DNA from 3 places in the Variovorax sp. KBS0712 genome. Region 2 is predicted to be linked to each of the others. Evidence: predicted binding sites of a transcription regulator. Region 2 holds the regulator's gene; each other region holds the start of a gene.
The links. Region 2 encodes sigma-54, which starts transcription at its own class of promoters, with help from an activator protein. Its sites were predicted from a motif close to TGGCANGNAANCTGCTTT; they were not measured.

Region 1: a site for sigma-54 is predicted at 6,675-6,692, ahead of FFI97_RS30000 (TorF family putative porin). Genes of this name have one in related genera too.
Region 3: a site for sigma-54 is predicted at 6,486-6,503, ahead of FFI97_RS11125 (DUF2126 domain-containing protein). Genes of this name have one in related genera too.

Annotation. Positions count from the first base shown of each region.
Region 1 covers NZ_VCCD02000004.1:388,485-398,188, reverse strand. Annotated here, with positions in the region: gene FFI97_RS30030 (L-lactate permease) at 1-1,548, opposite strand, end outside; gene FFI97_RS30025 (LysR substrate-binding domain-containing protein) at 1,664-2,551, opposite strand; gene FFI97_RS30020 (SMP-30/gluconolactonase/LRE family protein) at 2,734-3,663, opposite strand; gene FFI97_RS30010 (ammonium transporter) at 3,902-5,326, opposite strand; gene glnK (P-II family nitrogen regulator) at 5,356-5,694, opposite strand; gene FFI97_RS30000 (TorF family putative porin) at 5,765-6,631, opposite strand; partial or broken gene FFI97_RS29995 (YifB family Mg chelatase-like AAA ATPase) at 6,849-8,407, shown strand; gene FFI97_RS29990 (serine/threonine-protein kinase) at 8,420-9,704, opposite strand, start outside.
Region 2 covers NZ_VCCD02000002.1:1,555,919-1,565,622, reverse strand. Annotated here, with positions in the region: gene FFI97_RS24285 (CaiB/BaiF CoA transferase family protein) at 1-104, shown strand, start outside; gene FFI97_RS24280 (LysR family transcriptional regulator) at 137-1,063, shown strand; gene FFI97_RS24275 (DUF2214 family protein) at 1,128-1,580, shown strand; gene FFI97_RS24270 (hypothetical protein) at 1,674-2,039, opposite strand; gene argS (arginine--tRNA ligase) at 2,172-3,857, shown strand; gene FFI97_RS24260 (SPOR domain-containing protein) at 3,872-4,639, shown strand; gene FFI97_RS24255 (thiol:disulfide interchange protein DsbA/DsbL) at 4,795-5,439, shown strand; gene lptA (lipopolysaccharide transport periplasmic protein LptA) at 5,561-6,280, shown strand; gene lptB (LPS export ABC transporter ATP-binding protein) at 6,277-7,071, shown strand; gene rpoN (RNA polymerase factor sigma-54) at 7,089-8,678, shown strand; gene FFI97_RS24235 (phospholipase D family protein) at 8,689-9,704, shown strand, end outside.
Region 3 covers NZ_VCCD02000001.1:2,410,134-2,419,837, forward strand. Annotated here, with positions in the region: gene FFI97_RS11100 (sulfatase-like hydrolase/transferase) at 1-702, shown strand, start outside; gene FFI97_RS11105 (DUF1566 domain-containing protein) at 710-1,300, opposite strand; gene FFI97_RS11110 (alpha-E domain-containing protein) at 1,425-2,381, opposite strand; gene FFI97_RS11115 (circularly permuted type 2 ATP-grasp protein) at 2,393-3,889, opposite strand; gene FFI97_RS11120 (DNA internalization-related competence protein ComEC/Rec2) at 3,988-6,441, opposite strand; gene FFI97_RS11125 (DUF2126 domain-containing protein) at 6,577-9,704, shown strand, end outside.

The sequences.
Region 1 (9,704 bases), on a different contig from region 2:
TTCGTGATTGAACCACCGCGTGGCGGTGGAGGCCACCACGATCGACTGGGCGTCGATCATCTTACCCATCACGCCGCCCGAGCTGTTGGCCGCGCCCATGAGGTTGGGCGCCAGGCCGAGCTGCTCGGCCGCGACCTTCTGCATGCCGCCGAACAGCACGTTCGAGGCCGTGTCGGAGCCGGTCATGGCCACGCCGATCCAGCCCATGAGCGTGCCGAAGAAGGGATAGAACACGCCGGTGTTGGCGAACGCCAGGCCCAGCGTGGTGTCGGTGCCCGAGTAGCGCGTGAGCGTGCCCAGCGCGAGCATCAGCACGATGGTCATGAGCGAGTAGCGCACCATCCAGAGCGTGCGCACGAAGGTGCGCACGATCTCGATCGGGTTGTACTTCATGAACAGCGCGCTCACGATCGCCGACAGCAGGATGCCGGTGCCCGTGGCCGACAGCAGGTTCAGCACGTACACCGCGCCTTCCTTGGTGGGCGCGGTGACCACCGGCGGCATCTTCTCGATCAGGTTGTGCAGCCCGCCCATCGGGAACGAGGGCGCGAAGACGCCGTTGAGCGCGGTCTTCACCGAGGGCAGGCCCCAGATGAAGACGAACACCGAGAGGATCACCCAGGGCATCCACGCGCGCACCAGCGCCTCGCGGCTGTGCACGACGATGGCGGCCGGCGGCTTGGCCTCGTGCGCGCTCACGTCCTTGCCGCGCAGCGAGGGCGAGCGCCACACGTTCTTGGGCTGCCACACGCGCAGGAACAGCACCAGGCTGGCCATCGACACGATGGCCGCGATGATGTCGACCAGCTCGGGGCCGATGAAGTTCGACACCAGGTACTGCGGCACCGCGAACGACACGCCCGTGACCAGGATGGCCGGCCACACTTCCATCATCGCCTTGCGTCCGGCGAAGGCCCACACCAGCCAGAACGGCACCAGCAGCGAGAAGAACGGCAGCTGGCGCCCGATCATCGCGGTGACTTCCATCAGGTCGTAGCCGTGCACCTTGGCCAGCGTGATCACCGGCGTGCCGAGCGCGCCGAAGGCGACCGGCGCGGTGTTGGCGATCAGCGAGAGGCCGGAGGCGGCCAGCGGCGAGAAGCCCAGGCCGATCAGGATGCCGGCCGTGACCGCCACCGGCGTGCCGAAGCCCGCCGCGCCCTCGAAGAAGGCGCCGAAGCAGAAGGCGATCAGCAGGAGCTGGATGCGGCGGTCTTCGGTGATGCCCGAGAGCGAGTCCTGCAGCACCTTGAAGCTGCCGTTCTGTTCGGCCAGCTGCTGCAGGAAGATGATGTTCAGCACGATCCAGCCGATCGGCAGCAGGCCCGTGAAGCCGCCGAAGAGCGCGGCGCGCCCGGCCATCTCGGCCGGCATGCCGTAGGCGAAGACGGCGACGGCCAGCGCCGCCAGCAGGCCCAGGCCGGCGGCGATGTGGGCCTTGATGTGGAAGAAGCCGAGGCACGCAAGCATCACCACCACCGGGATCGCGGCGAGCGCGGTGGAAATGATCATGTTGCCGAACGGGTCGTAGATCTGCTGCCAGGTCATGCGTTGTCTCCGGGGAGGCTGTTGTTGTGCCCCGCACTCTAGGGAGAAGCGCGCCGTCCGGATTGAAGGTTTTTTGCCCGGACCTTGATAAAAATTTGTCGGGCCGACGTGTCGGTCAGTGCAGCGTCTGAACGATCCAGTCGACGAAGGCCGCGCACTCCCAGCGCTCCAGCGTGCCCGGCTGCCAGCAGATGTAGTGGCGGTGCGGCGAGGGCACGGGCCGTTCCGACAGCGCCACCAGCCGGCCCGATTCGAACCAGGCGGCGCCCAGCTTCTGTCGCACCAGCGCCACGCCGAAGCCGCTGGCGGCCGCGTCGTAGACCAGGCCCAGGTCGTTGAACTGCGCACCCAGGTGCGGCTCGGGCTGGTCGATGCCGCAGCTCGCGAACCAGGTGCCCCAGGGCTCGAGCGGGCTGCGGATCAGCCGCGCGCTGGCGATCTCGGCCGCGGTGCGAAAACCGTCGAAGGGCCCGAACTCGTTCAGGTAGCTCGGGCTGCAGGCGGGCACCACGTCCTCGGCGATGAGCAGGCGGTGCTCGCAGTCGGCGTACGCGCCGATGCCGTAGCGCACCTGCAGGTCGGTCTGCTCGGCCGTGACGTCGAGCAGCGGGATCGACACGTGCAGCGCCAGCTCGATGTCGGGGTAGATGTTGCGAAAGAGCTCCAGCCGCGGCATCAGGAACTGGCGGCTGAAGGTGGGCGTGACGGCCACGCTCAGGCGCGGTGCGCGCAGCGCCGCGTCACGGCTGCCGGGCGTGGCCTGCTGCAGCGCGGCCAGGCCGACGCGCACGTTCGCCAGGTAGGCCGCGCCGTCGGCCGTGAGGCTGAAGTCGCTGCGCCCGAAGAGCTTGAAGCCCACGTGCGCCTCGAGCTGGCGGATGCGGTGGCTCACGGCGCTGGCCGTCACGCACAGCTCGTCGGCCGCGCGGCCCGCATGCCGCAGGCGCGCGACGGCCTCGAAGGTCAGCAGGCATTGGATCGGGGGGATGTGGTGCAGGGCCATCCGCGGGGCAGCCGGAGAGCTCAGAAGGCGTGAATGAATCCGGCGTGGCCGAGCAGCCCGCCCAGGCGCGCCCCATCAAGGCGCAAAGCGCAGCCATAGCTCGGGCTATGGCGAGCATTTGCAACGCCGAGGGGGCGTGTCTGGGCGGGATGAGCGGACATGGCGGGTTCGTTCACGCCTTCTTAGTCTTCGAAGAAATTCACCGGCAGGCCCGGCGTGTCGACGCGCATCGAGAGCACGGTGCCCGAGGCCGGGCGCTGCACCAGCTCGTCGGCCGGGCGGCCCTTGCGCCCGCTGGTGACGAACAGCGTGCGCAGGTCGTCGCCGCCGAAGCAGGGCATGGTCGGGCACTGCACCGGCACCGCGATGGCGGCCACGCGCTCGCCCGTGGGCGCAAAGCGCAGCAGCTGCGCGCCTTCGAACATCGCGACCCAGTAGTGGCCGGCGGCGTCGACGGTGGCGCCGTCGGGGCGGCCGTCGTAGTGCGTGGGCGTGCTGGGTACCCAGCCCGCGGGCTTGGGGTCGAACTGCTGGAACACGCGCGCATGCGACAGCGTGTTGGCCTCGGCGTCCCAGTCCCAGGCGCGCACCACGTGCGCGGCGGTGTCGGCCCAGTACAGGGTGCCGTTGTCGGGCGAGAACGCCAGGCCGTTGGCGGTGGTGACATGCTCCAGCATCGACGTGATGGTGGGCGAGACGTCTCCCGGGCGTGCGTCGAAGCAGTAGAGCGCGGCGTTGGCGCGGTCCTTGGCCTCGTTGAGCGAGCCGGCCCAGAAGCGGCCGAGCGCGTCGCACTTGCCGTCGTTGAAGCGCATGGTGCGCACGTCGTGCTCCGCGCGCGCCATCGCGACGAGGCTGCCGCCCCACTCGCGGGCCCGGTAGATGCCGTCGCGCAGCGCGATCACGAGGCCGCCCGTGCGTGCCGGCGCCATGCAGCCGGGCTCGGTGGGCAGCGCCCAGCGCTCGACCGTGGCCGTGGGCGAACCGATCTCGCCGCGCGTGCGCAGCACGGCGCGGCCCGGGATGTCGAGCCAGTAGAGCGCGCGTTCGTGCGGATGCCAGAACGGCGATTCACCCAGCTCGCAGAGGCTGTCTTCGATGGAGGTCCACATGGTGGGGCGATTGTGCCCCCGGCCACGCGGGCCGCGGGCAAAAAAAAGCCCGCTGACGCCGAAGCGCTCGCGGGCTGAACATCCAAAGGAGACTCGCCTGAAAAACTTTGTTCTTTGTAATCAGACTGTGCGGTGTGTCTCTTCGCGGAACACCGCGGAACCGGCTTTGCCGGGCCGCTGGTGTTGCCCCCTGCAAGGGGGTTGGCGAAGCGACACGAAGTGCGCGCAGCCTGGGGGTTTACCTGTTGTATGCCGTTTCGCCGTGCGAGGAGATGTCGAGGCCTTCGCGCTCTTCTTCTTCCGACACACGCAGGCCGAGGGTCAGGTCGGCGATCTTGTAGGCGATGAAGGCGACCACGCCGGACCACACGATGGTGAACAGCACGCTCTTGACCTGGATCCAGACCTGCGCGCCCATCGAGAAGGTGTCAGGCGTCAGGCCGCCGGTGCCGCCCAGGCCCTTGGCAGCGAACACGCCGGTCAGGATGGCACCCAGGATGCCGCCCACGCCGTGCACGCCGAACACGTCGAACGCGTCGTCCGCGCCGAGCATGCGCTTGAGACCGCCCACGCCCCACAGGCAGACCAGGCCGGCCAGCAGGCCCATCACGATCGAGCCCATCGGGCCGACGAAACCGGCGGCGGGCGTGACGGCCACGAGGCCGGCCACGGCACCGGATGCAGCGCCCAGCATCGAGGCCTTGCCCTTGTGCAGGCTCTCACCCAGGATCCACGACAGGGCCGCGGCGGCGGTGGCGAGCACCGTGTTCACGAAGGCCAGGCCGGCGGCGGCGTTGGCCGCACCTGCCGAGCCGGCGTTGAAGCCGAACCAGCCGACCCACAGCAGCGAAGCGCCGACCATGGTGAGCGTGAGCGAGTGCGGCGTGAAGGCTTCCTTGCCGTAGCCCACGCGCTTGCCGACCATGTAGGCGCCGACCAGGCCGGCGATACCGGCGTTGATGTGCACCACGGTGCCGCCGGCGAAGTCCAGCGCGCCGTCCTTGCCCAGCAGGCCGCCGCCCCACACGATGTGGGCCATGGGCACGTAGCTGAAGGTGAACCAGATCACCGAGAACAGCAGCACGGCCGAGAACTTGGCGCGTTCTGCAAAAGCGCCGACGATCAGCGCCACGGTGATGGCCGCGAAGGTGCCCTGGAAGGCGAAGAACACGTATTCGGGGATCGTGGTCAGCGCGCCGAAGGTTTCCTGCGTGATGCCCTTCATGAAGATCTTGTCGAAACTTCCGAAGAAGTTGCCGTCGCCCGTGAAGGCCAGGCTGTAGCCGTAGATGGCCCACAGCAGGCTGATGAGCGAGAAGATCACGAAGACCTGCATCAGCACCGACAGCATGTTCTTGGAACGGCCCAGGCCGCCGTAGAACAGCGCCAGGCCGGGGATGGTCATCAGGATCACGAGCAGGGTCGAGGTGAGCATCCAGGCGGTGTCGCCGGAGTCGACCTTGGGCGCGGGAGCGGCGGCCGGTGCGGCGGGCGCAGCTTCGGCAGCAGCGGGTGCTGCAGCCGCGGGCGCAGCTGCGGCAGGTGCAGCAGGTGCCGATGCAGCCGGTGCCTCAGGGGTGGCGGCGGGTGCCTGGGCCAGCGCCGAAGTACCGGCGACGAAGACGCTCAAGCCGAGCGCAAGAGAGACAAGAAGTTTTTTCATAGTCGTTGTTCTTTCGGGCCAGGACTCGATCAGAGGGCTTCGCGGCCCGTTTCGCCGGTGCGGATGCGCACGACCTGTTCGAGGTTGTAGACAAAGATCTTGCCGTCGCCGATCTTCCCGGTGCGCGCGGCGCCCTCCACGGCCTCGATCACGCGGTCGACCAGCTCGTCGGAGATGGCCGCCTCGATCTTCACCTTGGGCAGGAAGTCGACCACGTACTCGGCGCCGCGGTACAGCTCGGTGTGGCCCTTCTGGCGACCGAAGCCCTTCACTTCCGTGACGGTGATGCCCTGCACGCCGATGGCCGAGAGCGCTTCGCGCACCTCGTCGAGCTTGAACGGTTTGATGATGGCTGTGACCAGCTTCATGATGAGTTGCTCCTTCTGGATGGATGAAAGGCGGCGCGGCAACGTGGGCCGCGCCTGGTTGTTGTGTCGATTACAGCGTCTTCGTCAGCGTGAGGATGAAGCGTGCCTTGTTGGGCGAGTAGTAGGTGGTGCCGAAGGTGCCGAAGTCGGGGATCTCGATGCCCGGGTAGGCCACGACCTGGTAGTTGGACTTCTTGTTGGCGCCCTGCACCGAGCCCGTGAGCGTCAGGCCGCTGCCGAAGTCGTAGGTGGCGCCGATGTTGTAGTCCACGTAGCTCTTGTAGCCCAGGCTGCGGATGTCGCTGGACATGTTGGTGAAGCCGACGGCGGCCTTGAGCGTGACCTTGGGCACGATCTCCTTGCTGTAGGCGAGGTTCAGGTAGCCGGTGTTGCGGCCCTTCAGGCCCGAGCCGGTCTTGGCACCGGCGTAGCCGAAGTAGTCCTTGGACACCGTGTGCGAGTACTTGGCCGTGAACGAGCCGAAGCTGTCGTTGGCGTAGGTGGCGCCCACGTACAGCTCGGTGGTGTTGCCCACCGAGTTGCCCGGGTAGATGTAGGTGAGCGCACCCACGTCCATGTCGACCGGGCCGGCCTTGAACTTGTAGCCGCCGTACAGGTCGCTCTCGATGCTGTTGCCCTTGAGCCAGTTGACGCTGGAGTTCCAGTTGCCGATGTAGAAGCCGCTGTCGCCGAAGGCGTAGTCGAAGCCGCCCTGGATGGCGGGCTTGAAGCCCTTGGTCTTGGCGTAGTCGTTCTTGCCGATCATGTCCTGGTCCTGGCCGCGGAACTTGTAGTTCGTGGTCAGCGAGACATTGCCCGTGAGCAGGGGCGCGGGCGCCGGTGCGGCGGCGTCGGCGGCCTGGGCCATGGCGGCGCCCGAGGCGGTCAGTGCAGTGGCCAGAACGATCAACGCCTGGGCGGCGGTACGGTGCGTCATCAGGGAACTCCTCGCAAGTGTGTTGTTGGACCTGAGCACCCTCAAAGCAGGGAGCGTGCCAAACTGCACGAATACCGCCCCGGCCAGAGGGCGCAGGTGTCCGGCGATGAGCGCCAAATCGTTACAAGCCCTGTTTCCGGCAGTTGCACACGCTTGCACGCTGCACGGTCCTGGGCTTGCACGTCGCAGGCGCACCAACTTGGGGAGAGGGAGAAAAATGAGTCTGTCTTTGGTGCAAAGCCGCGCCTTGCTCGGCCTGGAGGCCGCCGCCGTCACGGTCGAGGTGCATCTGGCGAACGGCCTGCCGAGCTTCACGCTGGTCGGGCTGGCCGAGACCGAGGTCAAGGAGGCGCGCGAGCGCGTGCGCTCGGCGATCCAGAACGCCGGGCTCGAATTTCCGACCAACAAGAAGATCGTGGTGAATCTCGCCCCGGCCGACCTGCCGAAGGACTCGGGCCGCTTCGACCTGCCCATCGCCCTGGGCATCCTCGCGGCCAGCGGGCAGATCGAGAACGCCCGCCTCGCCGGCCACGAGTTCGCCGGCGAGCTGTCGCTGTCGGGCGAACTGCGCCCCGTGCGTGGCGCGCTCGCGATGGCCGTGGCCACCTACACGCAAGGCACGGCCGTGCGGCTGGTGCTGCCCCTGGACAGCGCCCAGGAGGCCGCGCTGGTGCCGGGCGCGCAGGTGTACGGGGCCCGGCACCTGCTCGACGTGGTGCGCCAGTTCGTCGCCAGCGGCGGCGGGCCCGTCGATGCGAGCGACGACGGCTGGACCCGCGTGCGCGCCGCGCCCGGCGACGGCGCCCCGCGCTATGCCGACCTGGCCGACGTCAAGGGCCACACCGGCGCCAAGCGCGCGCTCGAGATCGCCGCGGCCGGTGGCCACAGCCTGCTCATGGTGGCCACAGCCTGCTCATGGTGGGCGAGCCGGGCTCGGGCAAGTCGATGCTGGCGCACCGCTTCGCCGGCCTGCTGCCGCCGATGAACGTGGACGAGGCACTGGAGAGCGCAGCCATCGCCAGCCTCGACGGCCGGCTGGCGCCCGAGCGCTGGATGAGCCGCCCGACGGCCACGCCGCACCACACGGCGAGCGCGGTGGCGCTGGTGGGCGGCGGCTCGCCACCGCGGCCGGGCGAGATCTCGCGCGCGCACCACGGCGTTCTGTTTTTGGACGAGTTCCCCGAGTTCACACGCGCCGCCCTCGAAGCCCTGCGCGAGCCGCTGGAGACCGGCACCATCACGATCACCCGCGCCGCCCGGCGCGCGGAGTTTCCGGCCCGCTTCCAGCTCATCGCCGCGATGAACCCCTGCCCCTGCGGCTACCTGGGCTCCACGCTCAAGCCATGCCGCTGCACGCCCGAGCGCATCGCGCGCTACCAGGGCAAGCTCAGCGGCCCGCTGCTGGACCGCATCGACCTGCACATCGAGGTGGCGGCCGTGTCGGCGCCGCAGCTGCTCGATGCGCCGGCGGGCGAATCGACCGACAGCATCCGCGCGCGCGTCGTGGGCGCGCGCGACCGCGCGCTGCAACGCCAGGGCCATGCGAACCAGGCGCTGCAGGGCCGCGCGATCGACACGCACGCCGTGCTCGATGGCCCCGCCCGCCAGCTGCTGCAGCAGGCGGCCGCGCGGCTGGGCTGGTCGGCGCGCAGCACGCACCGCGCGCTGAAGGTGGCGCGCACCATCGCCGACCTCGCGGGGCAGGACGCGGTGCAGGCCGCGCATGTGGCAGAGGCGGTGCAGTACCGCCGCGCATTGCGCACCGGCACGCCCTGACGCGCTGCCCTCTTACTTGAACTCGTGGCTCACCACCGGTGCGGACTTGCTGTCCTGCACCGTCACGCGCTGGCGGTAGGCCGTGAGGTCGCCGTTGCGCACCTCGATCGTGTAGATGCCGGGGCGCAGCGGCAGCGACTTGAGCGGCGGGCTCACGCCGCGGTCGGCGCCATCGACGAAGACCTGGCCCCAGGGCCGGATGTTGAACTGCACACGGCCCATGCCGGGTGCCGCGGCCGGCGCCGGTGGCGGGGCCGGCGGTGCGCCCGCGATCACGGTCGGCACGGGGTTCGTGCTGCCCGCGGCGGGCGGCGGCGGTGACTGCCGGTTGAGCTGGGCGATGGCGTTGCGCGCCTCGCGCGCATGCAGGCCGCGGCGGTGGCGCCGCAGGTAGGCCTCGTAGCCTTCGCGGGTGTTCTCGGCCTGGGCCAGGTTCCAGTCTTCCACCTCGGCGACCACGGCGGGGTCGGGGGGCGGCGGCGCTTCGGGTGGCGCCGGCTGTGCGGGCTGTGCGGGCTGTGCCTCAGGCTCGGCCGGTGGCGTGGGCGCGGCGGCGACCGGCACGTTGTCGAGCGGGCTCAGCGGGGCGCTGGCCGATGCAGCGGGCGCGGACGCCGGCGGCGCATCAGAGGTCGCCCCCGCCGGCGGCATCGCGGCCGGGGGTGCGCCCGGATCGGACATCGGCGTGCCCGGCGGCGGCGCGGCCGCGATCATCGGATCGGACGGCGCCTTGGCCGTCAGCCGCCAACCGATCCAGCCGCCGACCGCAAACAGCGCCAGCACCAGCGCACCGACAAGGAACCACGGCGGGCGCTTCGATGGCTTCTTCGGTCGTGCGACAGGCGATGGCGGCGCAGGCGGCGGTGGTGCCTGCACGCGCGCGGTCGCCGCTTCCACAGGCACGGGCTGCACCTCGGGCGCGGGCGGTGGCGCTTCCTCCACCGGCTCCGGCGCAGGCGGCTCCTGCGGCACGGGCGCAGCGACGGGCACGGCAGCAGCAACCACCGCCGCCGGCGGCGCCGCCCGGTCCACCACGTACAGATCGCCCAGCTTCACCAACCCCAGCTCGGCCGCGAAGGCCGCCACCGTCTGCGTGCGGTCCTTGCTGTGCACGGCCAACGTGTGGTCCACCGCGGCGCAGAAGGCCGGGCTCAGGTCGTCGCGGTCCAGCGACGACAGCGGCACGTAGGCGTCCTGCACGCTGCGCACCACGGCCGAGGGCGGCGGGTGGCCTGTCACCGCGCGGTACAGCACGGCGCCCAGCGCATAGAGGTCGGTCCACGCGCCCTGCAGCAGC
Region 2 (9,704 bases):
CGCCGCACATCGGCGAGCACAGCGAGGCGCTGCTGAAGGAGGTGGGCTACAGCGACGGCGACATCGCCGCGCTGCGGGCGCAAGGCGTCACGGCCGGCGACTGATCTTCGGTGGCGGGCGATATAGTTCCCGCGCCATGGACCGCCTCAAGCAGCTCGAATCCTTTGTCTCGGTCGCGACCCGCGGCAGCCTCACCGCGGCGGCCAAGGCGGAAGGCGTGGCGCCCGCGATCATGGGCCGTCGCATCGACGCGCTCGAAGAGCGCCTGGGCGTCAAGCTGCTGGTGCGCACCACGCGCCGCATCGCGCTCACGCACGAAGGCAGCGCCTTTCTCGAAGACTGCCAGCGCCTCCTGACCGAGTTCGCGAACGCCGAGGCCAGCGTGAGCGCCGGCGGCGTGAAGGCCAGTGGCCACCTGCGCGTGACGGCGCCGGCCGGCTTCGGCCGCCGCCACGTCGCGCCGCTGGTGCCGCGCTTTCATGCGCTGCACCCGGAGGTGACGATCTCGCTGAACCTCAGCGACCGCGTGGTCGACGTCACCGGCGAGAGCTTCGACTGCGCCGTGCGCGTGGGCGACCTGCCCGACTCGTCGCTGGTGAGCGTGCGCCTGGCCGACAACCGCCGCCGCTGCGTCGCCACGCCCGAGTTCCTGCGCCGCCACGGCGCGCCCAAGCACCCGGGCGAGCTGTCGCGCTTTGCCTGCCTCACGCTGTCGAGCGACGCCTCGCAGACGCGCGGCTGGGCCTTTCGCATTACCAGCGAGGAGGGCGTGCAGGAACTCATTCACCTGCGCCCCAGCGGCCCGCTCGATTGTTCCGACGGCCAGGTGCTGCACGACTGGTGCCTGGCGGGCCACGGCATCGCCTGGCGCAGCACCTGGGAGGTCGAGGCCGAGATCGACGCCGGCCTGCTCGTGCCCCTGCTGGACGACTTCGCCGCGCCGCCCAACGGCATCTATGCGGTGTTCACAGGCACCAAGCACCTGCCGCTGCGCGTGCGACTGTGGCTTGATTTCCTCAAAGCGCAGTACGGGCAGCCGGAATTCTGGGGCGGGCGGTCCTGAAATCGTGACCGGGCGGCACAATGCTTTTTGCATTTGCTTGCAACCCCGATGAAGAAAGTTTCCGATGACCCTCGAAGCCATCCTCGCCTACCTGCATCTGTTGGCCATCCTCACGATGGTCGTGTTCATCTCCAGTGAAGCCGCGCTGTGCCGCGTGCAATGGCTCAATGCCGCCGTGGTCGAGCGGCTGGCCAAGGTCGACATGGTCTACGGCATTGCCGCCATCGCGGTGCTGGCCACCGGCATCGCGCGCACCTGGTGGGGCGTGAAGGGCACGGCCTGGTACTGGACCAACCCGCTGTTGCACGTGAAGCTCACGCTGTTCATCATCGTGGGCGTGCTGTCGATCTTCCCGACGCTGACCTACTTCCGCTGGCGCAAGACGCTGCGCGCCACGGGCAAGCTGCCGGCGGAGGCCGACATCCTGAAGACCCGCAAGCTGGTGATGATCCAGGCGCACCTGATCGCGCTGATCCCGCTGGTGGCGGTGTTCCTGGCGCGCGGCTTCGGCAAGTAATCAATAAAGACAAAAAGAAAAGGCCCGCGTGAGCGGGCCCTTTGACTTTGGGGGGTAACAAATGTCAGCGCCGCAGGGCGGCGCCGCGCCGGATCAGGCCTTGGCCGCGTCGGCTTCGCACTTCTTCATGAAGCTGTTCTTGGCGGCACCGGCCAGGGCCTTGCCGTTCTTGTCGAGGGCCTTGGCGGCGCAGGCGGGTCCGGCGGCGGCCTTGTTGCACTTCTTCATGAAGCTGTTCTTGGCGGCGCCGGCCAGGGGCTTGCCGTTCTTGTCGATGGCCTTGGCATCGCAGCTGGCGCCACCGGCGGGTGCAGCCGCGGCGGCAGGGGCTGCCGCAGGTGCGGCGGCGGCGGCGGGAGCCACGACCGGTGCAGGTGCCTTGTCCTGCGCGTAGGCGCTGAACGACAGGCAGGCGCCGAGCGCGACGGTGGAGGCGACCAGGGAAAGGAGCTTCTTCATGGTGGATATGTCCTTGCAAGGTTGGGTTGTGACAGACGCCCCGCCTCGGGGCCGACCATCCTAACGGGCGACATCGCCCATCGGATGACGATCGTTAACTGGGTCCGGGTTTGCCCCCGGTAAAATTCACAGATGCTATTGGTCAAACAGGAGCTGCTCGCGGCGCTCGCGAACACGCTCGAAACCCTCTCTCCCGGCGCTGGCGCCAAAGCCGCGTTCGAGTCGCCCAAGGTGGCGGCGCACGGCGATTTCGCCAGCACCGCCGCCATGCAGCTCGCCAAGCCGCTGGGGCGCAAGCCCCGCGAACTGGCCGAGGAACTGAGCGCTGCGCTGCTCGCCACCCCCGCTTTCGGCCAATGGGTCGAGGCGATCGAGATCGCCGGCCCCGGCTTCCTCAACATCCGCCTGAAGGCTGCCGCCAAGCAGCAGATCGTGCGCGAGGTGCTGGCCGCCGGCGAAGCCTTCGGCCAGCAGCCCGCCACGGGCGAAAAGGTGCTGGTCGAGTTCGTCTCGGCCAACCCGACCGGTCCGCTGCACGTCGGCCACGGCCGCCAGGCCGCGCTGGGCGACGCCATCTGCAACCTGCAGGCCTCGCAGGGCCAGAGCGTGTGGCGCGAGTTCTATTACAACGACGCCGGCGTGCAGATCCAGACGCTGGCCAACAGCACCCAGCTGCGCGCCAAGGGCTTCAAGCCCGGCGACCCCGAGTGGCCCAGCGGCGAAAAGGCCCCGGCCTACAACGGCGACTACATCGCCGACATCGCCGAGGACTTCAAGGCGAAGAAGACCGTCAAGTCGGACGACCGCGAATACACCGCCAGCGGCGACATCGACGACCTGGACAGCATCCGCGAGTTCGCCGTGGCCTACCTGCGCCGCGAGCAGGACCTCGATCTGCAAGCCTTCCGTGTGCGCTTCGACAACTACTACCTCGAGTCCAGCCTCTACAACAGCGGGCGCGTCGAGGCGGCCGTGGCCAAGCTCGTGGCCGCCGGCAAGACCTACGAGCAGGACGGCGCGCTGTGGCTGAAGTCGACCGACTACGGCGACGACAAAGACCGCGTGATGAAGAAGAAGGACGGCACGTACACCTACTTCGTGCCCGACGTCGCGTACCACATCGCCAAGTGGGAGCGCGGTTTCCACAAGGTCGTGAACATCCAGGGCACCGACCACCACGGCACCATCGCGCGCGTGCGCGCCGGCCTGCAGGCCGCGGGCGAAGGCATTCCCGAGGGCTACCCCGACTACGTGCTGCACACCATGGTGCGCGTCATGAAGGGCGGCGAAGAGGTCAAGATCAGCAAGCGCGCCGGCAGCTACGTCACGCTGCGCGACCTGATCGAGTGGACCAGCACCGATGCCGTGCGCTTCTTCCTGCTCAGCCGCAAGCCCGACACCGAATACACCTTCGACGTCGACCTGGCGGTGACCAAGAACAACGACAACCCCGTGTACTACGTGCAGTACGCCCACGCGCGCATCTGCTCGGTGCTCGCGGCCTGGGGCGGCGACGCGGCCGCGCTCAAGGCGGTCGACCTGTCGCCGCTGGACAGCCCGGCGGCCCAGGCGCTGATGCTGCTGCTGGCCAAGTACCCGGCCATGCTGACGGCGGCGGCGAAGGATTTCGCCCCGCACGACGTGACTTTCTACCTGCGCGAACTCGCGGCCAGCTACCACAGCTACTACGATGCCGAGCGCATCCTGGTGGACGACGAGCCGGTCAAGCTGGCGCGTCTCGCACTCGTCGCAGCGGCCGCGCAGGTGCTGCACAATGGCCTCGCGATCCTCGGCGTCAGTGCGCCGAGCAAGATGTGAATCACCCTCTGAACATGAAGAAGACAAGCAGACAACGCGGCAACATCGTCATCGGGCTGATCATCGGCCTGGTGCTCGGTCTGGGCGTCGCCCTGGGCATCGCGGTCTACGTCACCAAGGTGCCGATCCCGTTCGTCAACAAGACGCAACGCGGCGGTGCCGAACAGGACGAAGCCGAAGCCCGCAAGAACCGCGACTGGGACCCGAACGCGCCGCTGGCCGGCAAGGCCGGCGCGCCCAAGCCGGCCGCCACGCCGCCGGCCGCCACGGCCACCGGCCCGGTGAACCCGATCACCGGCGCGCCCGCCACCGTGGCACCCGGCACTCCGCCGGTCGCCACCGCGCCGGTCACCGCCCCGGCCCCCGTGGTGGTGGCGCCCAAGCCGGCGCGCCCCGCGCCGGTGCCGGCCGAAGCCAACGCCCTGCCGCCGTCGAACGATCCGCTGGGCGACCTCGCCCGCGCCCGTGCGGGCGGCAGCAGCACGACCACCGCGTCCGCCGCGCCGAGCCACACGGCCGCCGCACCGTCGCCGTCGGGTGCTGATCCTTTCATGTACTTCGTGCAGGCCGGCGCCTTCCGCACCACCGACGACGCCGAGGCGCAGCGTGCCAAGCTGTCGCTGATGGGCGTCGAGGCCAAGGTCACCGAGCGCGAGCAGGCCGGTCGCACGGTCTACCGCGTGCGCGCGGGCCCGTTCAACAAGAAGGACGACGCCGACCGGCTCAAGGAACGGCTCGACGGCGGCGGTCTCGAATCGGCGCTGGTGCGCGTGCAGCGCTGACCCGTCAGCGCCGTTCTTGAACAGCCTTTAAGCTCTCGCCCGCGCGGCATCTGCCGCACTCGTTTGTCAATTCCAGCGCCTCGGTCGCGCCGTCCATGGGAACTCCCGGCGGCGCGCCGGCTCTGTACTGCGGTACCCACAGGAGAACCTTTTCCATGAAACGTCGTGACTTTTCGCTGGCCGCCACTTCGATCGGGCTGCTTTCGCTGGCTGCCGTTCCGGCACACGCCCAGCGCGCCCCCAAGGCCGGCACCGATTTCCTCGTGCTCGACAAGCGCGTGCCCGTCGATGCACCCGCCGGCAAGGTCGAGGTGGTCGAGTTCTTCTCCTACAACTGCCCGCATTGCAACGACTTCGAGCCCTCGCTCGAAGCCTGGGTCAAGGCAGCCCCGAAGGAAGTGGCGTTCCGCCGCATCCCCGTGCCCTTCGTGGGCAACGACGTCGAGGCCAAGCAGCGCCTGTACTTCACGCTCGAAGCCATGGGCAAGCTGGACGAGTACCACTCGAAGGTGTTCGCCGCCATCCACGCGCAGCGCCAGAACCTGAACGGCGACGCCAACATCCAGGCCTGGGCCGAGCGTGCCGGCCTCGACGGCGCCAAGTTCAAGGAAACCTTTGCGTCCTTCGGCGTGGCCAGCAAGGCCCGCCGCGCGGCGCAGCAGACCGAGGCCTACAAGGTCGCCGGCGTGCCGGCCCTGGCCGTGGCGGGCCGCTGGTATGTGGACGGCGAAACCGCCGGCAGCATGTCCAAGGTGCTGCAGGTCGCGACCTTCCTCATCGGCGAAGCCAAGAAGGGCTGACCGACCCGGCGACCTGCTTTTTGGTCGAATGCAAGGCCCGCTTCGGCGGGCTTTTTCATTGGCGGCGGTGGGCAATTGCCATCCCACGCATACAATGTTTCAGAGCAAGTTTCGTGCCTTTATGACATTGCCCTCCATCCCCACATTCCCCACCCTTCGTCGCCTCGGCCGCCTGGCTTTCGGCGCGCTGTTGCTGGCCGGTGCCGCCTCGGGCGCCCTGGCCGAAACCGCCGACCGCACCAAGCCGATGAACATCGAGTCCGACTCGATGCGCTACGACGACCTGAAACAGACCAGCGTGTTCACCGGCAACGTGCTGGTCACGAAGGGCACGATCATCATCCGCGGAGCGCGGCTGGACGTGCGCCAGGACGCCGAGGGCTACCAGTACGGCGTGGTCACGGCGGCGCCCGGCAAGCTGGCCTATTACAAGCAGAAGCGCAACGCCGGCGACGAGTGGATCGAGGGCGAGTCGGAAGTCATCGAGTACGACAGCCGCGCCGACAACGTCAAGTTCATCCGCCGTGCCGTCATGCGCCGGCTGATCGGCGCCACGGCCAACGACGAAAGCAGCGGCGCGCTGATCGTCTACGACCAGAGCAACGACACCTACACCGTCAACGGTTCCCTCGTGCCGCCGAACGCCGGCGTCTCGGCGGGCGGCGGCGGTCGCGTCAAGGCCATCCTCACGCCGAAGGCCACGCCGGCCCCGGCGGCGCCCGGCTCCGCACCCGCGGCCGGCGGCAAGAAGCCCGCGGCTCCGGCTCCCACCCCCGCGCCCGGCGCCGGGCTGCGCCCGAGCACCACGCTGGGCGGCACCGAAGGGGAAGGGCGCAAGTGATCGAAACCGCAGGAACCCAGACCGCCGACGGCATTCCGGGCAGCCGCCTCGTGGCGCGCGGCCTCAAGAAGAGCTACGGCAGCCGCACGGTCGTGAAAGACGTCTCGCTCGATGTGCAAAAGGGCGAGGTCGTCGGACTGCTCGGCCCCAACGGTGCGGGCAAGACCACCTCGTTCTACATGATCGTCGGGCTGGTGCGCGCCGACGCCGGCGAGATCACCATCGACGGCGAGCCCATCGCCCACATGCCCATCCACCGCCGCGCGCGCATGGGCCTGAGCTACCTGCCGCAGGAAGCCTCGATCTTCCGCAAGCTCACGGTCGAGGAAAACGTGCGCGCCGTGCTCGAGCTGCAGCGCGAGCCCGACGCCAACGGCCGCATGATGCCGCTGACCAAGCAGCACACCGAAGAGCGCCTGGCCGACCTGCTGGCCGACCTGCGCGTGGACCATCTGCGCGATTCGCCCGCGCTCGCGCTGTCGGGCGGCGAGCGCCGCCGCGTCGAGATCGCGCGCGCGCTGGCCACGCAGCCGCGCTTCATCCTGCTGGACGAGCCCTTCGCCGGCATCGACCCGATCGCGGTGATCGAGATCCAGCGGATCATCAGCTTCCTGAAAGAGCGCGGCATCGGCGTGCTCATCACCGACCACAACGTGCGTGAGACGCTGGGCATCTGCGATCACGCGTTCATCATCAGCGACGGGCACGTGCTGGCACAAGGCACACCCTCGGAGATCGTCGACAACGCCGAGGTACGCAGGGTGTACCTGGGCGAGCACTTCCGGATGTAAGGGAGGGTCGGGTCTCCATGAAGCAAGGGCTGTCCCTTCGCGTCTCGCAGCATCTGGCGCTGACGCCACAGCTGCAGCAGTCCATTCGCCTGCTCCAGCTCTCCACGCTCGAACTGAGCCAGGAAGTGGAGCAGATGCTGGACGAGAACCCGTTCCTCGAACGCACCGCGGAAGAAGCGGCGCGCGAGGAGTTCGGGCTGGACACGGCCGACGCGCCGGTGCCGCGCGACGACGCGGGCGAGGGGGAGGCCGAGTTCACGCCGTCCGCCGCCAGCACTTCCTCCACGTCCAGCGACACCACCTCCTCGACCCCCGACACCGACGGCCCCGCCGCCGAGATCGCCGAGCGCGAGCCCGACTGGGAAGGCGACGGCACCGTCGACATGGCGCCCGACGACAGCGAGTGGGGCAGCGACGCGCCCGCGCGCCAGAACAACCTGGGCGACGACGAGCGCGCCGATGCCACCGAACTCGCGCGCAGCCAGGAGTCGCTGCAGTCCTTCCTGCACCGCCAGGCGCTGAGCCTGCGCCTGAACGAAAACGACTGCGCCGCGCTGCGCTTTTTGATCGAGTCGCTCAACGACGACGGCTACCTCGAAGACTCGCTGCCCGCGCTGGCCTCGGGCCTGGCGGGCGACGACAACGACCAGTTCGACGACCTCGTGCACCACTTCCAGGTGGCGCTGGGCCTGCTGCAGAGCCTGGAGCCGGTGGGCGTCGGCGCGCGCGATCTCGGCGAATGCCTGAGCATCCAGCTGAAGGCGCTCGCCAGCGAAGACGAGACCGAGGCCGAAGCGCTCATCCGCAAGACCGCCATCGCGATCTGCAAGCAGCCGATGGAGCTGCTCGCGCGGCGCGACTTCAAGCGCCTGGCCACGCTCACGCGCACCAACGAAGAGCTGGTGCGCTCTGCGCTGCAGATCATTGCGCGCCTGGAGCCCAAGCCGGGCCGCCGCTTTGTCGACGTCGAACGCAACATCGTCATTCCCGACGTGATCGTCACCAAGACCGGGCGCGGCACCAACGTGAAGTTCCGCGTCATGCTCAACCCCGAGGTCATGCCGCGCCTGCGTGTGCACGACATCTACGCCGGTGCGCTCAAGTCGCACAAGGGCGAGGGCAGCCAGGCGCTGTCGCAGCGGCTGCAGGAGGCGCGCTGGTTCATCAAGAACATCCAGCAGCGCTTCGACACCATCCTGCGCGTGAGCAACGCCATCGTCGAGCGCCAGAAGAGCTACTTCGTGCACGGCGAGCTGGCCATGCGCCCGCTGGTGCTGCGCGAGATCGCCGACGAGCTGGGCCTGCACGAGTCGACCATCTCGCGCGTGACCACCGCCAAGTACATGGCCACGCCCTTCGGCACGGTCGAGCTCAAGTACTTCTTCGGCTCGGCGCTGGGCACCGAGACCGGCGGCAACGCGTCGAGCACCGCGGTGCGCGCGCTGATCAAGCAGTTCGTGAGTTCGGAAAGCATCAAGAAGCCGCTGTCCGACAGCCAGATTTCCGAGATGCTGAAAGAGCAGGGCATCGAGTGCGCGCGCCGCACCGTCGCCAAGTACCGCGAAGCGCTGCGCATCGCGCCCGCCAACTTGCGCAAGGCCCTGTAGAAGACCGACGATGACGAGCCGCCTGCTGTCGCGCTGTGGGCATTGGGTGGTCGTCATCGCGGCGGCGCTGCTGTTTGCCGGCTGCGCCACGCTGCCCGACGAGGCACCGCGCCCGCCCACCAAGGCCATCGCCGTCTCGGCCGACACCGCGCTCGGCAAGATCGCGCTGGGCTCGCAGCCCGACCCCGACCTCAGCGGCTTTCGCCTGATGCCCGGCGGCGACTTCGCCTTCGACACGCGGCTGCAGCTGGCGCGCCGCGCGCAGCGCACGCTCGACGTGCAGTACTACCAGATCGAGAACGACGAGACCGGCCGCTACCTGTTGCGCACCCTGCGCGATGCGGCCCAGCGCGGCGTGCGCGTGCGCCTGTTGATGGACGACCTGTACACGTCCGGCGAAGACGAGCTGCTGCTCGGCCTGGCCGCCACGCCGAACGTGGAGCTGCGCCTGTTCAACCCGTTCCCGGCCGGGCGCGGCAGCTTGCTCAAGCGCTTCACCGCGTCGCTGTTCGACTTCAGCCGCGTCAACCGCCGCATGCACAACAAGCTCTTCATCGCCGACGGCGCGATGGCGGTGGCGGGCGGGCGCAACATCGGCAACCAGTACTTCCGCCGCACCACCGGCCCCAACTTCATCGATCTCGACACCTTCGTCACGGGCGCGCTGATCCCGCGCCTGGGCGTGCTGTTCGACCAGTACTGGAACAGCCCGCACGTGCGCCCGATCGGCGCGGTCGTGCACACCGACCTGCCGCGCGAAGAACTGCAGCGCCGCTTCGACGCCGCCACCGGCCCCGACACCACGCCGCCGCCGCCCAGGCCCGCGCCCAACGACCTGCTGGGCTACAGCCCGGTGGCCGACGACCTCGACGCCGGCAAGCTCGGCCTGATCTGGACCACCGCCGAGGCCTACGCCGATTCACCCGACCGCGTGATCGGCAAGACCGCGTCGTACGGCGGCGTGCCGCTGCTCGACGTGGACAGCGTGCGCTACAACGTGGTCGAGCAGATGCGCCGCGCGCGCAG
Region 3 (9,704 bases), on a different contig from region 2:
TGGATCAGCAACCACGACGACCTCGCCATCGAGCAGCAGCACGCGCGCTACGCCGACGTCGTCGACATGGTGAACCGCACGCCGGGCCGCGCCAGCGCCTCGCTCGACGGCGAGATCCTCGACTGCGTGCAGGAGGCCTTTGCCGACACCAGCACCGAGCGCAAGCTCATCGTGGTCCACCTGATGGGCGCGCACCCGCACTACAGCCTGCGCTTTCCCGAGAACGCCAATCCCTTCGACGACAGCGTCGACGCGGTCGAGAACGGCCTCGTGAAGGACGGCCGCTCGGCCTGGGTGCGCCACTTCCGCCAGGAGTACGACGCGGCCCTGCTGTACCACGACTTCGTGGTGTCGGAACTGCTGCAGCAGACCCGCAGCACCGGCAAACCGGACGACTATCGCGCCTGGATGTACCTGTCGGACCACGGCCAGGAAGTCGGCCACGGCAGCGACCGCGCGGGCCACAGCCCCGCGACCGCCTCGGGCTACCGCATCCCCGCCGTCGTCTGGCGCAACCGCGAGCCGCTGCCCACCGGTGCCGCTACGCAGCAGCCCTTCCGCGCGGACTGGGCCGGCTGGAGCCTGATGGACCTGCTGGGCATCCGCTGGAGCGGGCAGAAGGCCGAGCGCAATGTGCTGGGCGATGCCTACCAGTGGCAGGCGCCGGAGATTCCGGTGGTGGTGGAGTCGTTCTCGAAGTAGCGGGAGGTCAGCGATCGGCCACCGGCCGCACGGCGTGGGTGGCCTCGGCCTCCTCGTTCTGGCCGATCCACGCATTGCTGAAGTCCACGGCATAGAAGTGCTGCGCGGCCTCGCTGCCCGAGCCCGACCAGAACTTGCGCAGCGGCGTGTCGGGAAAGCGTGCGCTGTCGATGGTGGGAACGGAGGTTTCGCGGGCGCACCACCGGGGCACGGTGACGGGCTCCCGTTCGGGGCTCAATTCGAGCGTGAAGGTCTCGTCGACCAGGCCATGGTCACAACGCCGCAGCGCCGCCAGCTCCACGATGGTCGGCAGCCGCCATTGCGAGATGCCTTCATGGCCCTTGATGTTGAGCGCCTGCACGCGTTCCTGCGCGTCCATCAGGCTCAGGGCTTCGGCCTCGCCGATGCAACGGCCACCCTGCCAGGTCTGCCCCAAGGCGCAGCGCAGCCAGCGCAATCCGGTGGCGGCATCGACGACGACGGCCGTCGATACCTGCGCGGAGGCTTGTTCTTTCGGTGAGGCGGACTGGTCGCAGCCGGCGAGCAACGCGACTGCCGCCAAGGCGGCAGCCATCCACTTGCCATCACGGGCAAGCATTGATTTCTTCATGAGAACTCCCTGCGGTCAGCAACTTGGATCGAGATCGAACTCGAATGCTACCGCCGGGGGTGCGAGGTCCCGGGGCCGGCTTGGGCCCGCAGGACGTCGATTCAATGCACCGTCAGTGCGCCGGCACCAGGAAGTCCTGGCTGATCCGCCCGCCCAGCTCGTTCACCCGGTCGAGGAACTGCGTGAGGTAGGCATGCAGGCCCGTCGCCAGGATCTCGTCGACCCGCGCGTACTGCAGGTCGGCCAGCAGCTTGCCGGCGCGGCGTTGGGTTTCGGCGCTCTGCTCGTTCTGCACCTTCGCGAGGTTGTTGACCACCTCGACCAGGCTCGCGTGCAGCGAGCGCGGCATGTCGGCGCGAAGAATGAGCAGCTCGGCCACGCGCTCGGGCTTGATCACGTCGCGATACACCTTGCGGTAGACCTCGAAGGCCGAGACGCTGCGCAGGATCGCGCTCCAGTGATAGAAGTCGTACTCTTGGTCTTCCTCGGTGGCGGCGCCGAAGAACTCGCTGTTGAGCGCGTGGAACTTCACGTCGACCAGGCGCGCCGTGTTGTCGGCACGCTCCAAAAAGGTGCCAAGGCGCGAGAAGTAGAACGCCTCATCCTGGAGCATGGTGCCCAGCGTGACGCCGCGCGACAGGTGCGAGCGGAACTTGACCCACTCGAAAAACTGGCCCGGGTCGCGCTCGAAATCGCCGGCGCGCAGCATGCGGTTCACTTCGAGCCAGGTGGTGTTCTGCGTTTCCCAGGCTTCGGTGGTGAGCGCGCCGCGCACGGCACGCGCGTTCTCGCGCGCCGCCTTCAGGCAGGAGACGATCGACGACGGATTGCTCTCGTCCTTGACCATGAACTCCATGACTTCGTTGGGCGTGATCTGGTCGTACTTCTTGCTGTACCAGGGCAGCAATTCGCTGATCGAGAGCACGCCCTGCCAGCCGTACTTGGCAACCTCGGCCGACTGCGGCAGCAGCGAGGTCTGGTAGTTGACGTCGAGCATGCGCGCCGTGTTCTCGGCGCGCTCGGTGTAGCGCGACATCCAGTAGAGGTGGTCTGCGGTGCGGGACAGCATCGTGGGTGCTCCTACTGCGATTGGCTTTGCGACTGCGTGGCCGCCTTCGGCTTGGCCGTGCGGTCCGCTTCGAGAATCCAGGTGTCCTTGGTGCCGCCGCCCTGCGACGAGTTGACCACCAGCGACCCTTCCTTGAGCGCCACGCGCGTGAGGCCGCCGGGCACCATCTGCACCTCGCTGCCCGAGAGCACGAAGGGGCGCAGGTCGATGTGGCGCGGCGCGATGCCGGCGTCGACGAAGGTCGGCGAGGTCGACAGGCTCAGCGTGGGCTGGGCGATGTAGCCGTCGGGCTTGGCGATGACGGCCTTCTTGAAGTCTTCGATCTCGGCCTGCGTGGCGGCCGGGCCGATGAGCATGCCGTAGCCGCCGGCGCCGTGCACCTCCTTGACGACCAGGTCCTTCATGTTGTCGAGCGTGTACTGCAGCTCGTCCTTGTTGCGGCACATGTAGGTGGGCACGTTCTTCAGGATCGGCTTCTCGCCGAGGTAGAACTCGACCATCTTCGGCACGTAGGGGTAGATCGACTTGTCGTCGGCCACGCCGGTGCCCACGGCATTGCAGATCACGACGTTGCCCTGGCGGTAGGCACGCATGAGGCCCGCGCAGCCGAGGGTGGAGGTCGGGCGGAACACCTCGGGGTCGAGGAAGTCGTCGTCGACGCGGCGGTAGATCACGTCGACCCGCACCGGGCCGCGCGTGGTGCGCATGTAGACGAAGTCGTCCTTCACGAACAGGTCTTGCCCCTCGACCAGCTCCACGCCCATCTGCTGGGCCAGGAAGGCATGCTCGAAGTAGGCGCTGTTGTACATGCCGGGCGTGAGCACCACCACCGTGGGCTCGGCCGTGGCCGGCGGCGCGCTGGCGCGCAGCGTTTCGAGCAGCAGGTCGGGATAGTGGGCGACCGGCGCGATGCGGTTCTGGTTGAAGAGCTCCGGGAAGAGCCGCATCATCATCTTGCGGTTCTCGAGCATGTAGCTCACGCCGCTGGGCACGCGCAGGTTGTCTTCGAGCACGTAGTACTCGCCGTTGCCCTGGGCATCGGGGGCGCGCACGATGTCGATGCCCGAGATGTTCGAGTAGACGTTGTGCGGCACGTTCACGCCCATCATCTCGGGGCGGAACTGGGCGTTGTTCAGGATCTGCTCGGCCGGGATGATGCCGGCCTTGATGATTTCCTGGTCGTGGTACACGTCGTACAGGAAGCGGTTGAGCGCCGTGACACGCTGCACCAGCCCCTTTTCCATGCTCTCCCACTCGTGGGAGGGAATGATCCGGGGCAGCAGGTCGAACGGGATCAGCCGCTCGGTGCCGGAGCCGTCCTCGTCCTTGGCGCCGTACACCGCGAAGGTGATGCCGACCCGGCGGAAAATCATTTCCGCCTCTTCACGCCGCGATCGCATCACCTCACCGGGTTGCTTCGCAAGCCATTGGTCGTAGCGCTTGTAGTGCTGTCGGATTGCAGCGCCCGCATAGGGGAGCTGCTCATACATCTCGTCGAATTTGTGCATGGAACGACCAATCTCCTTGAGCCATAGCTTAGCAAGTTCGAGGCCAGTAGAAGCCCTAGGTTTGGGCCCGATGCGAGGGCATTTGGCGTTTCGGACCTTCAGGGCATGCGGTGGCGCCAGTAGCGCAGGTCGTGCGCGCGTTCACACTTCAGCTCGTCCGGCGTCGGGCTCGCCCAATGGGCGGCGCCGCAGCGCGGGCTGCCGACCACCCGCACGCCACGTTCGACATAGCGCGCCACCACCTCGGGCGCCGGGTGACCGAAGCGGCTGCGGTAGCCGGCCTGCACGAGCGCAATGCGCGGGCGCACGGCATCCAGGAAAACCTCGCTCGACGAGGTCTTGCTGCCGTGGTGCGGCACCAGCAGCACGTCGGCCGACAGCCCGGGCGTTCGCGACACCAGCGCGGCCTCCTGCAGCCGTTCGATATCGCCCGCCAATAGAACCGTGGCGCGGCCGTTGCCGATGCGCAGCACGCACGACACGGCATTGGGCCGCGTGAAGCCGAGGTAGTCGCTGTCGAAGGGAAACAGCACCTCGAAATCCACCCCGTCCCAGGTCCAGCGCTGCCCGGCCTCGCAGCGGCGCGCGGGGCGCAGCGCCTGCAGCGGGTGCCCGGCCTCGATGGAGCTCAGCAGTGCCGCCTGCGGCTGCATGGCGAGCACGGCGGGGGCGCCGCCGGTGTGGTCGATGTCGCGGTGGCTCAGCAACAGCAGGTCGAGCCGTTCGCCGCGTGCGCGCAGCAGCGGCACGAGCACGCGGTGGCCCGCGTCGCTGTCGAGCCCGTAGCGCGGGCCGGCGTCGTACAGCAGGCTGTGCGTGGCGGTGCGCACGAGCACCGCGTTGCCCTGCCCGATGTCGGCGGCGAGCAGGTCGAATTCGCCCACTGCAGGCCGCACTGGCTGCCACAGGAGCACCGGCAACAGCAGCGGCAGGCCGAGCGCGCGCATCGACCACGGCAGGCGCATCGCCAACAGCACGCCGCCTGCCACGCCGCTTGCGGCCAGCCACGGAGGCGGCGCAGCCATCGACAGCGTGGCGAACGGCAGGCCGGCGAGCGCCTGCAGCAGCAGCGCGAACAGCTTCACGGCGCCAGCCGCCACGTCCCACAGCGGCGGCACCGCCACGCCGAGCATCGCCAGCGGCGTGATCACCAGCGTCACCCACGGGATCGCGAGCGCGTTGGCCACCAGCCCGACCGCCGACACCTGCTGGAACAGCAGCAGGCTCAGCGGCGTGAGCGCCAGCGTGATCATCCATTGCTCGCGAAAGAAGCGACCCAGGCGCGTGAGCGCGCCCACCCGCCCCCCGCCCGGCACCGCCGTCGCGGAGGCGAACAGCACCGCCACGGCCACGAAGCTGAGCCAGAAGCCGGCCTGCAGCAGCGCCCACGGGTCGGCGGCCACCACGACCGCCGCCGTCAGCAGCCAGACATGCGGCCACGGCCAGCGCCGACCGGTCAGGCGCAGCAGCGCCACGGCCGCGAGCATCCAGACCGTGCGCTGCGAAGGCACGCCCCAGCCGCTGAAGAGCGCATAGAGCGCGGCCAGCAGCACGCCGCCCGCGAGCGCGGCCTGTTGCGCGGGCAGCCGCAGCATGAGCCGGCTGCTGCGCCGCCAGAGCGCGCCCACGACATGCGCCGCGAACCATGCGAACAAGGTGATGTGCAGGCCCGAGATCGACATCAGGTGCGCCACGCCGGTGGCGCGGAACACGTCCCAGTCGGCACGGTCGATGGCGCCCTGGTCGCCGGTGACGAGCGCGGCGATCACGCCGGCCTGACGCCGATCGTCCACGCGGGCGAAGACGGCATCGCGCACGGCCTCGCGCGCCCGCTCGATCGGGTGCCGCCACGTCGTGCCCAGCAGGCGCGGCGCGGGGTCGCGCGCACCGGCCCGCACATGGCCCTGCGCATGCACGCCCTGCTCCCACGCCCACAGCTCGCTGTCGAAGCCATGCGGATTGAGGTTGCCGTGCGGCGCGCGCAGGCGCACGGTCAGTTGCCAGCGCTGGCCGGCATGCACCTCGCCCACGGTGCGTGCGACGGAGGCACGCCGCTCGGCGGGCTGCTCCCACATCCCGCTGTACTCGCCGTACCAGGCGAGTGCGATGCGCGGCGGCACCGTCGGTGGCGCCTCATCGGAGGCCTCGGCCCACTGCGCCGCCTCCACGTCGAAACGGAAGCGCGTTCCGATCTCGCCGGGTTGCGGCATCTGCGAGACCACGCCCGTGAGGCGCAGGTCGCGCCCTTCCAGTTGCGGGCTCAGCGCCCCCTGCGCGTAGGCCGTCGCGCGCCATCCGGCGAGCCCCGCGCCGGCCATCGCGCCGCAGACAAGCGACAGCATCAGAACGAGCAGCCGAGGCCCACGCCACCGCCACAGCAGCCATCCGCCACCGAGCCCCGCCAGCAGCAACGCGACGTAGACACCCGCCGCCCACAACAGCGGCTGGCGCAGCTGCACCGCCGCGCCGAGCAGCGTGCCGCCCAGCGCAACGAAGGCCCCCGTCCCACCCGCGACGGCCTCGGACGCACGCCGCGACTGCCCTCCCCACACACCCCGGAATCCATGATGCAAACCCTCCCCCAACCCACGCTCGATGGCGCGTTAATTGCTTGGCAACTGGGCTAGTATGCGTCTCACCAGAGACATCTTTTCGATGCAACCTCGCTGCACTGCACGCCCCTACGCATGTCCATCCACGCCGCACTCCACCACGTCACCCACTACACATACGACCGCCTGGTGCAGTTGGGCCCGCAAGTCGTGCGACTGCGCCCCGCGCCCCATTGCCGCAGCAATGTGATCTCGTATTCGCTGCGGGTCGAACCGGCCGAGCACTTCGTCAACTGGATGCAGGACCCGTTCGCCAACTACCAGGCGCGGCTCGTGTTCCCCGAAAAAACGCGTGAGTTCAAGGTCACGGTCGACCTCGTGGTCGAGATGGCGGTCTACAACCCCTTCGACTTCTTTCTCGAGCCGCAGGCCGAGAACTTCCCGTTCAAGTACACGGCCTCGCAGGCCGAAGAGCTGGCGCCCTACCTCGTGGCCGATCCGGTCACGCCGCTCTTGGAGGCCTACCTCGACAAGGTCGACCGCAAGGAGCAACGCACCATCGACTTCCTGGTCGGCCTGAACCAGCAGGTGCAGCAGGACGTCAACTACCTCATCCGCATGGAGCCCGGCGTGCAGACGCCGGAAGAAACGCTCACCAACGGCAGCGGCTCGTGCCGCGACTCAGGCTGGCTGCTGGTGCAGCTGCTGCGCCACATGGGCCTGGCCGCACGCTTCGTGTCGGGCTACCTGATCCAGCTCACGCCCGACGTGAAGGCCCTCGACGGCCCGAGCGGCACCACGGTCGACTTCACCGACCTGCACGCCTGGTGCGAGGTGTTCCTGCCGGGCGCCGGCTGGATCGGCCTGGACGCCACCTCGGGCCTCATGGCCGGCGAAGGCCACATTCCGTTGGCCTGCACGCCCACGCCGTCGAGCGCCGCGCCCATCGAAGGCGGCGTCGACGAGTCCGAGGTCGAGTTCAGCCACGAGATGACGGTCACGCGCATCTACGAATCGCCGCGCGTCACCAAGCCCTACACCGAAGAGCAATGGGCCGAGGTGCTCGCACTCGGCGACGCCGTCGATGCGCGCCTCGTGGCCGGCGACGTGCGCCTCACGATGGGCGGCGAGCCGACCTACGTGGCCACCGGCGACCGCGACGCGCCCGAATGGAACACCGACGCGCTCGGCCCCACCAAGCGCGGCTACGCCACCGAGCTCGTGCACAAGCTGCGCGCCGAGTACGGCCAGGGCGGCTTCCTGCATTTCGGCCAGGGCAAGTGGTACCCGGGCGAGCAGCTGCCGCGCTGGGCGCTGTCGATCTTCTGGCGCGCCGACGGCCAGACGCTGTGGCACGACCCCGAGCTGTTCGCCGACGAACGCTTTCCCACCCACTACACGAGCGAAGACGCGCGCCGCTTCACCACCGTGCTGGCGCACAAGTTGGGCCTCACCGAGCGCTACATCCAGCCCGGCTACGAGGACACCTACTACTACCTGTGGCGCGAACGCCGCCTGCCGGTGAACGTCGACCCCTTCGACTCCAAGCTCGACGACGAACTCGAACGCGTGCGCCTGCGCCGCGTGTTCACGCAGAAGCTCGACGCGGTGATCGGCTACATGCTGCCCATCGAGCCCGGCAACGCCAACGGCGACGCGCCCGCGCTCGCCGGCCCCGGCTGGAAGACCGGCCCCTGGTTCCTGCGCGACGACCGCCTGTTCCTGATCCCGGGCGATTCGCCCATGGGCTACCGCCTGCCGCTCGACTCGCAGCCGTGGGCCAGCAAGGGCGACTACCCGTATCTCATCGAGCGCGACCCGACCGCGCCGCGCGCCGCGTTGCCCAGCGCGTCCGACTACCGCGCGCGCTATGCCACCGCCACCCCGGTGGCCGGCGCCGACCTGGGCGAGGTGCCCTACACCTTCGGCGCGCCGCCCGTGGTGCCCGCGTCGCTGCGCATGCAGAGCCCCGGCGATGCAGCGAAGGGCGATGCAGCAGCTGCGGCTGATGCCGCCACGCCCGCCACGCGCCAGCCGCTGCGCGGCGAATCGGCCCACTGGGTCACGCGCACCGCGCTGTGCGTCGAGGTGCGCGACCCGCGCCGCGCCAACGGCCCGGCGGCCGAGAAAAAGGGCAGCGCCTCGGGCGTGCTCTACGTCTTCATGCCGCCGCTGGCGCGCCTGGAGGACTACCTCGACCTCGTCGCCGCCGTCGAAGCCACCGCGCAGCAGCTGGGCGTGCGCATCGTGATGGAAGGCTATCCGCCGCCGCGCGATCCGCGCCTGAAGATGCTGGCCGTGACGCCCGACCCGGGCGTGATCGAAGTCAACATCCACCCGGCCCACAACTGGAAGGAACTGGTCGACCACACCGAGTTCCTCTACAACGCCGCGTTCGAGACGCGCCTGTCGGCCGAGAAGTTCATGACCGACGGCCGCCACACCGGCACCGGCGGCGGCAACCACTTCGTGATGGGCGGCGCCACGCCCGCCGACAGCCCCTTCCTGCGCCGGCCCGAGCTGCTGGCCAGCCTGCTGCTGTACTGGCACAACCACCCGTCGCTGAGCTACCTGTTCTCGGGCATGTTCATCGGCCCGACCAGCCAGGCGCCGCGCGTGGACGAGGCCCGCAACGACCAGGTCTACGAGCTCGAGATCGCGCTGAAGGAGATCGCCAAGAACCGCGAGATCTACGGCCAGAACATGCCCGCATGGCTGGTCGACCGCACGCTGCGCAATATCCTGATCGACGTGTCGGGCAACACGCACCGCAGCGAGTTCTGCATCGACAAGCTCTACTCGCCCGACTCCAGCACCGGCCGCCTCGGCCTCCTGGAACTGCGCGCGTTTGAAATGCCGCCGCATGCCCGCATGAGCATCGCGCAGCAATTGCTCATTCGCGCCCTCGTGGCGCGCTTCTGGGACGCGCCCTACCAGGCGCCCGTCACCCGCTGGGGCACCGAGCTGCACGACCGCTTCCTGCTGCCGACCTTCGTCAAGATGGACTTCGACGACGTCATCAGCGAGATGCGCCAGGCCGGCTTCGCCTTCGATGCCGACTGGTTCGCACCGCACTTCGAGTTCCGCTTCCCGCTCGTGGGCCAGATGCAGTCGATGGGCGTGGAGCTGTCGCTGCGCAACGCGCTGGAGCCCTGGCACGTGATGGGCGAGGAAGGCTCGGCCGGCGGCACGGTGCGCTATGTCGACTCGTCGCTGGAGCGCATCGAGGTGCGCGTGACCGGCCTGAACGAAAGCCGCCACGT